DNA from 2 places in the Streptomyces sp. DSM 118878 genome. Region 1 is predicted to be linked to the other one. Evidence: riboswitches for the same ligand, from Rfam matches in the RefSeq annotation. Region 1 holds a riboswitch; the other holds the start of a gene.
The links. A riboswitch is a leader RNA that binds a small molecule or an ion and turns the genes downstream of it on or off. The one in region 1 is predicted to bind glycine.
Positions count from the first base shown of each region.

Region 2: linked by a shared signal. The riboswitch ahead of gcvP (aminomethyl-transferring glycine dehydrogenase) and the one ahead of gcvT (glycine cleavage system aminomethyltransferase GcvT) in region 1 are both predicted to bind glycine.

Region 1 is NZ_CP193622.1:6,041,581-6,049,086, reverse strand. Features, by position in the region: gene ACRAKF_RS26985 (ABC transporter permease) at 1-585, opposite strand, end outside; gene ACRAKF_RS26980 (enhanced serine sensitivity protein SseB C-terminal domain-containing protein) at 892-1,665, opposite strand; gene ACRAKF_RS26975 (enhanced serine sensitivity protein SseB) at 1,824-2,600, opposite strand; gene ACRAKF_RS26970 (AAA family ATPase) at 2,710-3,390, opposite strand; glycine riboswitch at 3,562-3,681, shown strand; glycine riboswitch at 3,682-3,794, shown strand; gene gcvT (glycine cleavage system aminomethyltransferase GcvT) at 3,830-4,954, shown strand; gene gcvH (glycine cleavage system protein GcvH) at 5,055-5,432, shown strand; gene glyA (serine hydroxymethyltransferase) at 5,456-6,718, shown strand; gene ACRAKF_RS26950 (L-serine ammonia-lyase) at 6,907-7,506, shown strand, end outside.
Region 2 is NZ_CP193622.1:1,792,703-1,800,208, reverse strand. Features, by position in the region: gene ftsR (transcriptional regulator FtsR) at 1-510, shown strand, start outside; gene ACRAKF_RS07620 (bifunctional nuclease family protein) at 608-1,081, shown strand; gene ACRAKF_RS07615 (MerR family transcriptional regulator) at 1,251-1,868, shown strand; partial or broken gene ACRAKF_RS07610 (DNA polymerase IV) at 1,916-3,441, shown strand; gene ACRAKF_RS07605 (PRC-barrel domain-containing protein) at 3,360-3,737, opposite strand; glycine riboswitch at 3,889-3,987, shown strand; gene gcvP (aminomethyl-transferring glycine dehydrogenase) at 4,187-7,072, shown strand; gene ACRAKF_RS07595 (DUF5999 family protein) at 7,206-7,412, opposite strand.

The DNA of each region.
Region 1 (7,506 bases):
GACGCGGACGCTGGTGCCGGTCAGGCCCAGCAGGTCGTCGGGGAGCACGGAGACCAGGGAGATGATGAAGAGCAGCTGCGGGAACGAGAGCAGCACGTCCATCACGCGGCTGATCAGGGCGTCGACCCAGCCGCCGAAGTAGCCGGCGATGATCCCGAAGAGGGTGCCGAGCACCACGGCGACGATGGCCGCGAGGAACGCCACGAGGAGCGAGATCCGGGCGCCGTAGACGATGCGGCTGAAGACGTCGCGGCCCTTGTTGGGCTCGACCCCGAAGAGGAAGTCGCCGCTCACACCGCCGAGCGCGCCCTTGGGCAGGTTGGTCAGCTCATCGAGCTCGTCCTGGTGGAAGTCGTTGGGCGGGTGGCCGAGCAGGCTCACGATCAGGGGCGCGAAAACAGCGACCAGGACCAGGAGAACCACGGTGATGCCGCCCGCGAGGGCGACCTTGTCCCGCTTCAGGCGGTTCCAGGCGATCTGCTTGAGGGACCGACCCTCGACCTTCTTCACCCCTGCACCAGCTGCGGGAGCGACGTCCTCAGTCGGGTCCGCGTCCGCAGGTGTGTCATGCAATGGTGCCGTCATCGTGGCAGGGACCCCTCTCAACCGGTGGTGACCGGCCCGCACTTGCCGCTGTAGCGACGTGATCGTCCGTCGTACACAGGGGCGAAGGCCCCTGGAGCGGGAGTCTTCATCCACGTCGCGATCTGTTACCAGTCTTGAAGGTGAATGGATGCGCAACCGTGATGCTGTTCGAGGTGTTCCGTTATGCGGACGCGTGTGAACGGGGTGCGAACACGGGGCAGTTGGGTCACAAAGCGCCACGGGAGACCATAGGGCCCCTGTCACACCAGAACGGACATCGTCTCCGTTCGCGCTGTTCAGTAACGGTCAGTACTGCGCCGGGTAGCCGTAACCGCCCGCGGGCGCCGGCGCGGCCTGGGCCTCGCGGTCGTAGAACGGCCTGGTGCTGGCTCGTAGCCACATCGCCACCGGGTCGTAATCGTCGGACATCGCGACGGTCGACACGGGGAGCCCGTCGGGGACGGCGGCGATGGACTGCTGCATCATCGCGCGCACCGCGTCGATCGACGGCGGCGACGTGTCGTACACGTCGAGGCCGATGGCCAGATACGGCGCCCCGAGGGCGGGCTGCACCCAAGCGCGGCGCAGCGAGCGCACGGCGGACGTGCGGTGCGCGTTCTGCGCGAGCAGGGCGTAGAACTGAGGGATCTCGATGGCCGGCTCGGTCAGCCTGAGCGGTCCTGCGGGCAGGAGGTCCAGGCCGCAGGCGATGCGGCGCAGATCCAGCCACGGGATGCCGACGCCGCCGCCGGGCGCGTGCGGGTTGAGCCAGAGGCCGTAGAGGTCGGGGTAGAGGGTGCGGGCGACGTCGATGCCGCGCACCACCTCATGGCCACGGTTCCAGCCACTGGCGGACAGCTCCTGGGCGGAGGTCACACAGGGCGCGTAGCCGAGGCCCTCGACCTCCATGTTCCCGTACTGGGCGTCGGGCGATCCCGCCTGGCCGTGCCAGAGCAGCATCCACACCTCGTCGGCGGCGAGCGCGCGCAGCAGTGCCTCGTACGCGTCGTAACGCCCCGGCGTCACCTGGCGCAGCATCTGCTCGACCTGCCCTGTCGCGGCCGTGCCCGACGCACTCACCCGTAACCGCCCCTTCACGATGAACCTGGTGGACCCGATCGACCCCGAAGACGCCGGTGTGCCATGTGCCCCGGCGGGGTCATGCAACCAGCTTAAGCGTCGATCCCTGCGCGGACTTGACGTACGCGGCCACGGGCCCGGCGCGTACTGATATGCGTTCAGCCCTGGAGGTGGAAGGGCCGCACCTTGGCGCGCAGCCAGTCGCCCACCGGGTCCTGCGCCACGTCGAGCAGGACGAGGTTCACCGGCCAGGCCACCGGGACCTGCCCGAGGGCGCGGCCGAGGGCCTCCATCGGCAGTTCGCGGGCGTTGCCCTCAAAGGTGGTCAGCTCGACGCCGACGAAGAGGGTGGGCTCGTCGGTCTCGATGGCCGCCAGGCAGCGGCGGGCGGTGAGCACGACCCCCGTCGCCTCGAACTCCCGCGCGGCGGCGGCCAGGAAGTCCACCGGGTCCTGCTGCCAGTCCGGCTCGTACAGACGGACCCGGCCGCCGGTGGTGGGCCCGTCCAGCGGGGTGCGCCCCGTCCGGCAGAGCTCGGCCACGGCCGGGGGCGGCAGGGGGGCGCCGACGGTGCCGTCCGGGTTCAGCGCGATGCCGAGCTGCGGCGGCAGGCCGCGGGCGAACTCCACCGCGGGCGCCACCGTGCACCCCATGCGGTCGACCGCGTCGCCCAGGGCCTGGCGGAACTGCTGCTCGGAGGTGAAGACGGGGACGTACGCCTGGCCCTCGATCTCCAGGGTCGGCAGGTCGAGGGTGCCGCTGTCGGGGCCGCCGCCGTTCGGCAGCGGGATCCACACCTGGCTGCGGCCGAGCACCTCGATGATGCGGCCACCGGCCGACGCCGGGGCGCCGAGGGAGGCCGCGAGGACCTCCTCCAGTTCGTTGCCCGGCCATCCGACGTACGGGTGTGCCTGTGCCTGCCCCGGAAAATCCATCAGTCCAACCCCTGCTCGCGACCGCTCTGCCTGCGGCTCGACCCTAACGCCGCCGGGCGCCGCCGTGGTCCTCGGAGCCTGTGTCGTGGCCGGGCTATGACACAAGCTCTCAGCGGTCGAAGGCGATCCCCCGCAGCACCCGCGCCGCCGCGCGGTCCATGAGCACCGCGGAGCCGCAGCCGCGCGGCAGCTCGCCCCGCTCGGCGTCGCCGACCAGGCGGCCGATCGTCCTGCGGTGCCGCGCGAACGCGTACCGCGAGACGCCGCGCCCCCGCTCGCGCTGGCCCTCCAGCGCGGTGTCCGCGGGCACGTCGAGGAGGAGCAGGTGCAGCGTCCTGCCGCGCCGCGCCGCCTCGCGGGCCAGCCAGCGGCGCACCCAGGTCTGGGTGCCGCAGTCGTGCACGACGACGCTCACCCCCGAGCGCAGGGTGCGGCGCAGTCCCGCGTAGTGCGCGAGGCGGACGAGGGGGCGGTACACCGCGTACGGGAGGTGACGCGGCATGCGCGCCGCCCAGCGGTCGCGGGTGTCCTGGGAGTCGACACGCGGACCCGTGACGGCCTGCCGCATCAGCGTCGACTTTCCGCCACCGGGCAGCCCGGAGACGACGACCAGGTCGCCCTCGTCGAAGGTGAGGCGGTGCGGGCTGTGTCCCGCCCGCTGCCGCAGGTCCCGGACGACGGCCACCGGAAGCAGCGGTACGCAGCTCTCCCGGGGCGGGGCGGCGGCCTGCCCCGGCAGCGCCACCCCCGTGGTCGTGGCATAGCCACTGGTCCTGCTGCGCACCGTGATCGGCCTCCCCGTAGCTGTCACGTACTGCTTTCCCCGGCAAGTGTAAAGAGAAGGTAATGCGGCACAAGGGTGCCCAGGTCCGAGGTGCCCCAAAAGGGGGCGTCCAGGGCCACGGGTCCCCCTCCCGGGAGTCGCGTGCAATGATGTGCCCGCAACTCCATACCGGCCGTTTGAATCCGCGCGGGAGAGTTCCCAGCAGCCGTCGTACGACGTTGTGCGTATGACGTTCTGGGGCGCCGAAGGAGCAAGTCCCTCCCTTGAATCTCTCAGGCCCCGTACCGCGCGGGCGAGGCACATCTGAAAAGCGGACCGTTTCCACGGTCCCACCCAAGGTGCAAGCCGGACGTCCCGAAGCCGGGACGCTCGCGGCGAACCTCTCAGGTTCCGATGACAGATGGGGAGGATCGACCTCGCCCGTCATGCCCTGGGAGTTCCCTTCATGAGCACTGCCCCCCGCCTCACCGCCCTCGACGCCGTGCATCGCGCGCTCGGCGCGACCATGACCGACTTCGCGGGCTGGGACATGCCGCTGCGGTACGCCAGCGAGCGCGACGAGCACAACGCCGTACGCACCAAGGCCGGCCTCTTCGACCTCTCCCACATGGGCGAGATCACGGTCACGGGACCCGAGGCCGTCGACTTCCTGAACTTCGCGCTGGTCGGCAACATCGGCTCCGTCGGTCTCGGCCGCGCCCGCTACACGATGATCGTCGCCGAGGACGGCGGCATCCTGGACGACCTGATCGTCTACCGCCTCGGCGAGACCGAGTACATGGTCGTCGCCAACGCCTCCAACGCGGGGACCGTCCTGGCCGAGCTGACCGGCCGGGCGGCCGGATTCGACGCCGAGGTCCGCGACGACCACGACGCGTACGCGCTGCTCGCCGTCCAGGGCCCCGAGTCCCCCGGCATCCTGAAGTCCCTGACCGACGCCGACCTCGACGGCCTGAAGTACTACGCGGGCCTGCCCGGCACCGTCGCGGGCGTCCCCGCGCTGATCGCCCGTACGGGTTACACCGGCGAGGACGGCTTCGAGCTCTTCGTCGCCCCCGGTGACGCGGAGAAGCTGTGGGGCGCGCTGATGGAGGCGGGCACGCCGGTCGGCATGGTCCCGGCCGGCCTCTCCTGCCGCGACACCCTGCGCCTCGAAGCGGGCATGCCGCTGTACGGGCACGAGCTGACCGCCGGGCTCACGCCGTTCGACGCCGGTCTCGGCCGGGTCGTGAAGTTCGAGAAGACCTCGCAGTCGGAGAACTTCCTGGGCCGCGCCGCCCTCGCGGCCGCCGCCGAGCGCGCCGAGACCGCCCCGCCGCGCAAGCTGGTCGGTCTGGTCGCCGAGGGCCGCCGGGTGCCGCGCGCGGGCTTCCCCGTGGTCGCCGACGGCAAGGTCATCGGCGAGGTCACCTCCGGCGCCCCGTCGCCGACGCTGGGCAAGCCGATCGCCATGGCGTACGTCGACGCCGGGCACGCCGCCCCCGGGACGCGGGGCGTGGGCGTGGACATCCGCGGCACCCACGAGCCGTACGAGGTCGTGGCTCTGCCGTTCTACAAGCGCCAGAAGTGACACTCGGTGCGCGGGGCCACGGCACCGTAGCGCCGTGAGTGACCCCACGCACACCGTCCCCGTTCCGCAGCACCCATCCGCGTACAGGAGAATTCAGGACATGAGCAACCCCCAGCAGCTGCGTTACAGCAAGGAGCACGAGTGGCTGTCGGCCGCCGAGGAGGGCGTGTCGACCATCGGCATCACGGAGCACGCGGCCAACGCGCTCGGTGACGTCGTCTTCGTGCAGCTTCCGGAGGTCGGTGACACGGTGACCGCGGGCGAGACCTGCGGCGAGCTGGAGTCGACCAAGTCGGTCAGCGACCTCTACTCCCCGGTCAACGGCGAGGTCGTCGCCGCCAACCAGGACGTCGTCGACGACCCCTCGCTGGTCAATTCCGCTCCCTTCGAGGGCGGATGGCTGTTCAAGGTGCGCATCACGGACGAGCCGGACGATCTGCTCTCCGCCGATGAGTACACCGCCTTCGCCGCCGGCTGACCATTACCGATAGGGACCGTGTGATGTCGCTTCTGAACACCCCTCTCCACGAGCTGGACCCGGACGTCGCCGCCGCCGTCGACGCCGAGCTCCACCGCCAGCAGTCGACCCTGGAAATGATCGCCTCGGAGAACTTCGCTCCGGTCGCCGTCATGGAGGCCCAGGGCACCGTCCTCACGAACAAGTACGCCGAGGGCTACCCGGGCCGCCGCTACTACGGCGGCTGCGAGCACGTCGACGTCGCCGAGCAGATCGCGATCGACCGGATCAAGGACCTGTTCGGCGCCGAGTACGCCAACGTCCAGCCGCACTCCGGCGCCTCCGCGAACCAGGCCGCCCTCTTCGCCATCGCCAAGCCCGGCGACACGATCCTCGGCCTGGACCTGGCGCACGGCGGCCACCTCACCCACGGCATGCGCCTGAACTTCTCCGGCAAGCAGTTCAACGTGGTCCCGTACCACGTCGACGAGGCCGGCCTGGTCGACATGGCCGAGGTCGAGCGCCTGGCCAAGGAGAACAGCCCCAAGGTGATCATCGCGGGCTGGTCCGCCTACCCGCGTCAGCTGGACTTCGCCGAGTTCCGCCGGATCGCCGACGAGGTCGGCGCGTACCTGTGGGTCGACATGGCGCACTTCGCCGGTCTCGTCGCCGCCGGTCTGCACCCGAACCCGGTGCCCTACGCGGACGTGGTCACCTCCACCACGCACAAGACGCTGGGCGGCCCGCGCGGCGGCGTCATCCTGGCCCGCAGCAAGGAGTTCGCGAAGAAGCTGAACTCCGCGGTCTTCCCCGGCTTCCAGGGCGGCCCCCTGGAGCACGTGATCGCGGCCAAGGCCGTCTCCTTCAAGATCGCGGCCTCCGAGGAGTTCAAGGAGCGCCAGCAGCGCACCCTGGACGGCGCCCGCGCCCTGGCCGAGCGCCTGGTGCGGCCGGACGTCACCGAGCACGGCGTCTCCGTCCTGTCCGGCGGCACGGACGTGCACCTGGTCCTGGTGGACCTGCGCCACTCCGAGCTCGACGGCCAGCAGGCCGAGGACCGCCTCCACGAGGTCGGCATCACGGTCAACCGCAACGCGGTCCCGAACGACCCGCGCCCCCCGATGGTCACCTCGGGCCTGCGGATCGGTACGCCCGCGCTCGCCACCCGCGGCTTCCAGGACGACGACTTCCGCGAGGTCGCCGACATCATCGCCGAGGCCCTCAAGCCGGACTTCGACGCCGACTCCCTCAAGGCCCGCGTGACCGCTCTGGCCGACAAGCACCCGCTTTACCCCGGCCTGAAGTAGTTTCGTACCGCTATTTTGTACGCTTTAGTTCGTACGTACGAAACGTCGGGGCACCCTGCACACTGGATGGTGAGCAGGGTGCCCCGCACCACGTGTCGCCCGGCGCGGTTTCTGTACCTGTACCGCCTTGTACCTCTGCACGACCCCGGCAGACAACGGCGTCTACCAACCACCCCTTGGAGTGTTCCGTGGCCATCTCGGTCTTCGACCTGTTCTCGATCGGCATCGGCCCGTCCAGCTCCCACACGGTCGGCCCGATGCGCGCCGCCCGCATGTTCGCGAGCCGCCTCAAGAACGAGGGCCTCATGGCCCACACCACCGCGATACGGGCCGAGCTCTTCGGCTCGCTCGGCGCGACCGGACACGGTCACGGCACCCCGAAGGCCGTCCTGCTCGGCCTGGAGGGCGAGTCGCCGCGCACCGTGGACGTGGAGAGCGCCGACGACCGCGTGGAGCAGATCAGGCAGAGCTCACGCCTCAGCCTCCTCGGCATGCACGAGATCGACTTCGACGTCGACGAGGACCTGGTCCTGCACCGCCGCAAGGCCCTGCCGTACCACGCCAACGGCATGACGATCTCCGCGTACGACCACGAGGGCGCCCCGGTCCTGGAGAAGACGTACTACTCCGTGGGCGGCGGCTTCGTCGTGGACGAGGCCGCGGTCGAGGGCGACAACCCGATCGTGCCGGAAGACACCGTGCTCAAGCACCCCTTCCGCACCGGCGACGAGCTGCTGCGCCGTGCCGAGGAGACCGGCCTCTCCATCTCCGCGATGATGCTGGAGAAC
Region 2 (7,506 bases), 4.2 Mb from region 1:
CGGGACCACTATCTGCCGCTCAAGGTCATCCGTGAGTATCTCGACGCGCTGGAGCGCGGCGAGCGGGCTCCTCTGCCGTCCCTGGGGCGTCAGCGGGGCCCGGGTGACGCCGAGAGCCAGGAAGAGCTCGAAGGCCCCACGGCGGCCCGGGTGGGCCGTGACGAACTGCTCGCCCTCGCCGAGATCGACGAGAAGCAGCTCGAGGAGTGGGAGACGTACGGACTGGTCGCGCAACTGCCGGACGGCGGATACGAGGCGGAGGCGGTCACGGTGGCCTCGCTCGTCGTCGAGCTCGGGAGGTTCGGTATCGAGCCACGGCATCTGCGCGCCATGAAGTCCGCCGCCGAGCGGGAGGCCGGCCTCGTCGACCAGGTCGTCGCACCGCTGCGGCGCCACCGCAACCCGCAGACCAGGGCACATGCCGAGGCCCGCACCAAGGAGCTCGCGGGCCTGACGGGAAAGCTGCACTCGGCCCTCGTGCAGACCGCCCTCGGGATCAGACTTCCGTGACCGGCCGGGCGTCCTCGGACGCCCGGATGGCCGCCCGCGCCGTACTCGGCGGGTGCCCGACTACCCAAACCTGCCGACCACGTCCTAGGGTTGCTGTGTGAACGAGCTCGACGTCGTAGGTGTCCGGGTCGAAATGCCCTCCAACCAGCCGATCGTGCTCCTGCGTGAAGTGGGAGGCGACCGGTACCTTCCCATCTGGATCGGACCAGGTGAGGCGACCGCCATCGCCTTCGCACAGCAGGGCATGGCACCCGCACGGCCGCTGACCCACGACCTTTTCAAGGACGTGCTGGAAGCGGTGGGCCAGGAGCTCTCCGAAGTGCGCATCACCGACCTGCGAGAAGGGGTCTTCTACGCCGAGCTGGTCTTCGCCAGTGGCGTGGAGGTGAGCGCGAGGCCGTCCGACGCCATAGCGCTGGCGCTGCGCACCGGTACGCCGATCTACGGCAGCGACGGGGTCCTCGACGACGCCGGAATCGCGATCCCGGACGAGCAGGAGGACGAGGTGGAGAAGTTCCGCGAGTTCCTCGACCAGATCTCCCCCGAGGACTTCGGCACCAACAGCCAGTGAGCCGCTTCCGGCGGCCGGCTCCGGGCCATTCGGCCAGCCTTTCCCCGCGGAGGGGTACGCGAAACCACTCTCAGGGTGATTATCACTCGGCGTGGCGAGTGTGGCGATCGTTGACGAGCCCCTGGTGACTGCCTACCGTCGAGAAGGCAGGTCAAGGACGGAGGTCGGCGTGAGAAGCAGCGGCGACGGTACGGCGGTGGGTGGCCCGTACCCGTTTCACGGCAGCGCGGCCGATCACTCTCCGAAACGACCGATGGCGGTCCAGGGGAGCGGGGAAGCCACGTCGGAGAATTCCGAGCAGATCGGGTATCGGGGGCCGACGGCCTGCGCGGCCGCGGGCATCACGTACCGCCAGTTGGACTACTGGGCCCGGACGGGCCTGGTCGAGCCCAGTGTGCGGGCTGCGGGCGGCTCCGGGATCCAGCGGCTCTACAGCTTCCGGGACGTCGTCGTCCTGAAGATCGTCAAGCGGCTGCTCGACACCGGGGTGTCCCTGCAGAACATCCGGACGACGGTGCAGCACCTGCGGCAGGGCGGATACCGCGATCTGGAGCGGATGACGCTGATGAGTGACGGCGCCACGGTCTATGAATGCACGTCGCCCGGTGAGGTCCACGAGCTGCTCCAGGGCGGGCAGGGCGTCTTCGGGATCGCCGTGGGCGTGGTGTGGCGCGACGTCGAGGCCGCACTGTCCCAGCTGCACGGAGAGCGCGTGGACACCGGCGAGACACTCATCGGCCACAACCCCGCCGACGAGCTCGCCAGGCGGCGCAACAAGGCCGTCTGAGGCGGGCGGACGGGGCGTTGTCAGTGGCGTAGGGCAGCATCGACGTCGTGAGAAGCGCGCCGACGATCCTGCATCTGGACATGGATGCCTTCTACGCGTCCGCGGAACAGGCCGCGAAGCCCAGTCTGCGCGGAAAGGCCGTGGTGGTGGGCGGTCTCGGTCCGCGAGGCGTGGTGGCCACGGCGTCCTACGAGGCGCGGCTCTTCGGTGTGCACTCCGCGATGCCCATGGGCCAGGCGCGCAGACTCGCGCCGAACGCGGCCTATCTCGTGCCCCGCTTCGGTCTCTACCGCGAGATCAGCGAGCAGGTGATGGGGCTGCTGCGGGAGCTGTCGCCCCTGGTGGAGCCGCTCAGCCTGGACGAGGCCTTCGTGGACCTGGAGGCGGGCGGCGTCGCGGACGACGCGGTGTCGGCGAGGGCCGTGGGGGAGCGGCTGCGGGCGGACATCAAGGCGGTCACCGGGCTGACGGGGTCGGTGGGGCTCGCCGTCTGCAAGATGCTGGCGAAGATCGCCTCGGAGGAGGCCAAGCCGGACGGGCTCGTGCTGATCGCGCCGGGCACGGAGCGGGCGCTGCTCGCGCCGATGTCGGTGCGGACGCTGCCCGGGGTGGGGCCTGCCACGGGTGACCATCTGCGGCGGGCCGGGATCACCACGGTCGAGGAGATCGCGGAGGCCGGGGAGGACGAGCTCGTCCGGCTGCTCGGGAAGGCGCACGGGGTCTCGCTGTACGCGATGGCGCTGGCGCACGACGAGCGGCCCGTGGTGGCCGAGCGGGACACCAAGTCGGTGAGCGTCGAGGACACGTACGACGTGGACATCCACGACCGGGTGCGGGTCAGGACGGAGGTCGCGCGGCTCGCCGACCGGTGCGTGCAGCGGCTGCGGGCCGCGGGGCACTCCGGAAGGACCATCGTGCTGAAGGTGCGGCGCTTCGACTTCTCGACCCTGACGCGGTCCGAGACGCTGCGCGGGCCCACGGACGACCCCGCGGTGGTCAGGGAGGCCGCGGCGCGGCTCCTGGAGTCCGTGGACACCACGGGAGGCGTGCGGCTGCTCGGCGTGGGCGTCACGGGGCTCGCCGACTACACACAGGAGGACCTCTTCGCACAGGCCGCGGAGGCCGCGCAGGCCGCAGAGGCTGTCGCGGAGCCCGCGGACGAGGTGCCGGAGCCGGTGCGGGGCGAGGCCGTCCTCGGCCCGGAGACGGAGCCCGCCGAGGCGCCTGAGCCGCCGGTGGAGCGCCGCTGGGCGGCCGGTCACGATGTGCGGCACGCCGAGTACGGACACGGCTGGGTGCAGGGCAGCGGCCTCGGCCGGGTGACGGTGCGCTTCGAGACGCCGCAGTCGGAGCCGGGCCGCGTGCGCACGTTCAGGACGGACGACCCGAAACTGGAGCCGGCGGAGCCGCTGCCGCTGGTGGACGGGGGGCCGCCGCTGGACCGGGGGTGACGGCCGAAGGCCGGCCGGCGGACTCGTCGCGAGGGGCGGGTCAGGCCGGGTCCTGGTCTGCCACGTGGCCGAAATCGAGGTCCGCAGGGGGAGCGAGCGGAGCTGTCGTGTCCAGACCGTAGTGGTGGTAGAGCTGGACCTCCTGCGCCGGGGAGAGGTGGCGGCCGACGCCGAAGTCGGGGGCGTCCTTGATCAGGGCGCGGTCGAAGGGGATGCGGAGGGTGCCGTCGCCGACGAGTTCGCTCGGCTCCAGCGGGACGAAGGCGTCGCGGCTGAACAGGCCCGTGCGTATCGCCGCCCACTCCGGGGCGCCGGTGGCGTCGTCGAGGTAGATCTCGTCGATCGTGCCGATTTTCGCCCCGTTCCGGTCGAACGCCTTGCGGCCGATCAGGTTGCGCGGATCGATGTCGGTTCGCACGGGCCCTCCAGCTGGTCGCGGGGTGACGGACACCGGGATATGGGGACAACTCATCATTGTTCGTTCGTACTCACTACGAAAGAGCACTTCGAGGCAGGCGGCCACTCGAGGGATCGGCCATGGTCCTCGCTGGTAGGCTGGCGACGGCTGCTGATCCCGTGCGGGAGAGCTCTCCGGACCGCGGGTCCGGAGGCGCCGAAGGAGCAAATCCTCCCCGGAATCTCTCAGGCACCCGTACCGCACGGACGAGGTCACTCTGGAAAGCAGGGCGGGCGTCGGGCGGGCACGCCCGGAATCCTCCCTCACCGACGGTGAAAGCCGGTCGGCGTCCTCGCAGGTCGAGGGTGTCGCCGGTGAAGCTCTCAGGTTGAGATGACAGAGGGGGAGGCCGTCCGGGTACCCGCGCCGAGGTACCCCTCGTAGGTCGTGCAGACCAGGAGGCCTCCGCAATGACTGCCACCCATATCCCGCTCGCCGCACTGGAGCAGGGCATCCCCTTCGAGCAGCGGCACATAGGGCCCGACGCCGCGGCCCAGGCCAAGATGCTCGCCCAGGTCGGGTACGGCTCGCTGGACGACCTCACGGCCGCCGCGGTGCCGGATGTGATCAAGAACGCCGAGGCGCTCGACCTGCCCGGCGCCCGCAGCGAGGCCGAGGTCCTCGCCGAACTGCGTTCGCTCGCCGACCGCAACCAGGTCCTGGACTCCATGATCGGCCTCGGGTACTACGGGACGTTCACGCCGCCGGTGATCCTGCGGAACGTGATGGAGAACCCCGCCTGGTACACCGCCTACACGCCGTACCAGCCCGAGATCTCGCAGGGGCGCCTGGAGGCGCTGCTGAACTTCCAGACCATGGTCGCCGAGCTGACCGGTCTGCCCACCTCCGGCGCCTCCCTGCTCGACGAGGGCACCGCCGCCGCCGAGGCCATGGCCCTCTCGCGGCGCATGGGCAAGGTCAAGAACGGCGTGTACGTGGTCGACGCGGACGCGCTGCCGCAGACCATCGCCGTCATCGAGACGCGCGCCGAGCCGGCCGGCGTCGAGATCGTCGTCGCCGACCTGAGCGACGGCATCCCGGCCGAGGTCGCCGAGCGCGGCATCGTCGGTCTGCTGGTGCAGTACCCGGGCGCCTCCGGTGCCGTCCGCGACATCAAGCCGCTGATCGACCGGGCGCACGAGCTCGGCGCGGTCGTCACCGTCGCCGCCGACCTGCTCGCCCTGACGCTGCTCACCTCGCCCGGCGAGCTGGGCGCCGACATCGCCGTCGGCACGACCCAGCGCTTCGGCGTCCCCATGGGGTTCGGCGGGCCGCACGCCGGTTACATGGCGGTGCGCGAGAACTTCGCGCGCAGCCTGCCGGGGCGTCTGGTGGGCGTCTCGGTCGACGCCGACGGCAACAAGGCCTACCGGCTCGCGCTCCAGACCCGTGAGCAGCACATCCGCCGCGAGAAGGCCACCAGCAACATCTGTACCGCCCAGGTGCTGCTCGCCGTCATGGCCGGGATGTACGCCGTGTACCACGGGCCCGAGGGCCTGAAGTCCATCGCGCGCCGCACCCACCGGTATGCCACGCTGCTCGCCGCCGGGCTCACCGGCGGCGGTTACGAGGTCGTCCACGGCGCCTACTTCGACACGATCACGGTGCGGGCGCCCGGCAAGGCCGCGGAACTGGTCGCCGCCGTCCGCGAGGCCGGCGCCAACATCCACCTCGTCGACGCCGACCACGTCTCCCTGTCCTGCGACGAGACGACCACGCGCCGGCAGCTCAGCGCGGTGTGGGGCGCCTTCGGCGTCGACGCCGACGTGGACGCGCTCGACGCCACCGCCGCCGACACGCTGCCCGAGGGCCTGCTGCGCACCGATGACTACCTCGCGCACCCGGTCTTCCACCAGTACCGCTCCGAGACCTCGATGCTGCGCTACCTGCGCAGGCTCGCCGACCGCGACTACGCGCTCGACCGGGGCATGATCCCGCTGGGCTCCTGCACCATGAAGCTCAACGCGACCACCGAGATGGAGCCGGTCACCTGGCCCGAGTTCGGGCAGCTGCACCCCTTCGCGCCCGCCGAGCAGGCGCAGGGCTATCTCACCCTCATCCGTGAGCTGGAGGAGCGGCTCGCCGAGGTCACCGGGTACGACAAGGTCTCCCTCCAGCCCAACGCCGGATCGCAGGGCGAGCTGGCCGGACTGCTCGCCGTACGCGGGTACCACCGGGCCAACGGCGACGAGCAGCGCACCGTCTGCCTCATCCCCTCCTCCGCGCACGGGACGAACGCGGCGAGCGCCGTCATGGCGGGCATGAAGGTCGTGGTCGTCAAGACCGCCGACGACGGCGAGGTCGACGTCGAGGACCTGCGGGCCAAGATCGAGAAGCACCGCGACGAGCTGGCCGTGCTGATGATCACCTACCCCTCGACGCACGGCGTCTTCGAGGAGCACGTCGCCGACATCTGCGCGGAGGTGCACGAGGCCGGCGGCCAGGTGTACGTGGACGGGGCCAACCTCAACGCGCTGGTGGGTCTCGCCAAGCCGGGCCACTTCGGCGGCGACGTCTCGCACCTGAACCTGCACAAGACCTTCTGCATCCCGCACGGCGGCGGCGGCCCCGGCGTCGGCCCGGTCGGCGTCCGCGAGCACCTCGCGCCCTACCTCCCGAACCACCCGCTGCAGCCCGCCGCCGGTCCCGAGACCGGCGTGGGACCGATCTCCGCGGCGCCGTGGGGTTCCGCCGGAATCCTGCCGATCTCCTGGTCGTACGTGCGCCTCATGGGCGGCGAGGGCCTCAAGCGCGCCTCCCAGGTCGCGGTGCTCTCCGCCAACTACATCGCCAAGCGCCTGGAGCCGCACTACCCCGTGCTCTACACCGGCCCCGCCGGTCTCGTCGCACACGAGTGCATCGTCGACCTGCGGCCGCTCAGCAAGGCGACCGGCGTCAGCGTCGACGACATCGCCAAGCGGCTCATCGACTACGGCTTCCACGCGCCGACCATGTCGTTCCCGGTGGCGGGGACGCTGATGATCGAGCCGACGGAGAGCGAGGACCTGAACGAGATCGACCGGTTCTGCGAGGCGATGATCGCCATCCGCCGGGAGATCGAGAAGGTCGGCTCCGGCGAGTGGGCCGCCGACGACAACCCGCTGCGCAACGCCCCGCACACCGCCGCCGCGCTGAGCGGCGAGTGGGAGCACGGTTACAGCCGCGAGGAGGCCGTCTTCCCCGCCGGAGTCGCCCCCTCGGACAAGTACTGGCCGCCGGTGCGCCGCATCGACCAGGCGTACGGCGACCGGAACCTCGTCTGCTCCTGCCCGCCGCTGGACGCGTACGAGGACTGATGCCGGTGCCCGTGCGCCACGGGCATGCGTCGGGGCCGGTCCGGAGAGTGTTCTCCGGGCCGGCCCCTCGGCTGTCTGCCGCGATCATGTGGATCGCGCGGGATGTCCGTCCGTGCGGCTGTGCCGGCGGCGATCAGGCGGCCGTCATGATCTGGTCGGTGCCCAGCGGTCGGTGCGGGGCGATGATCTGGCCGTCCGGCAGCAGCTCACCGGTGTCCTCGAAGAGCAGGACGCCGTTGCACAGCAGGCTCCAGCCCTGTTCCGGGTGGCTCGCCGCGAGGAGCGCGGCCTCCCGGTCGGCGGAGTCGGCTGTCGGGCACGGTGGTTGGTGCTGGCACATGGAAGGGTTCTTTCGCTGCGGTGTGATGGCTGTGACGTCTGTCCTGCGGTTTGTCGCGGTGCTCATGACCGCCCCCCGTTGTAGTTGGTCCGGT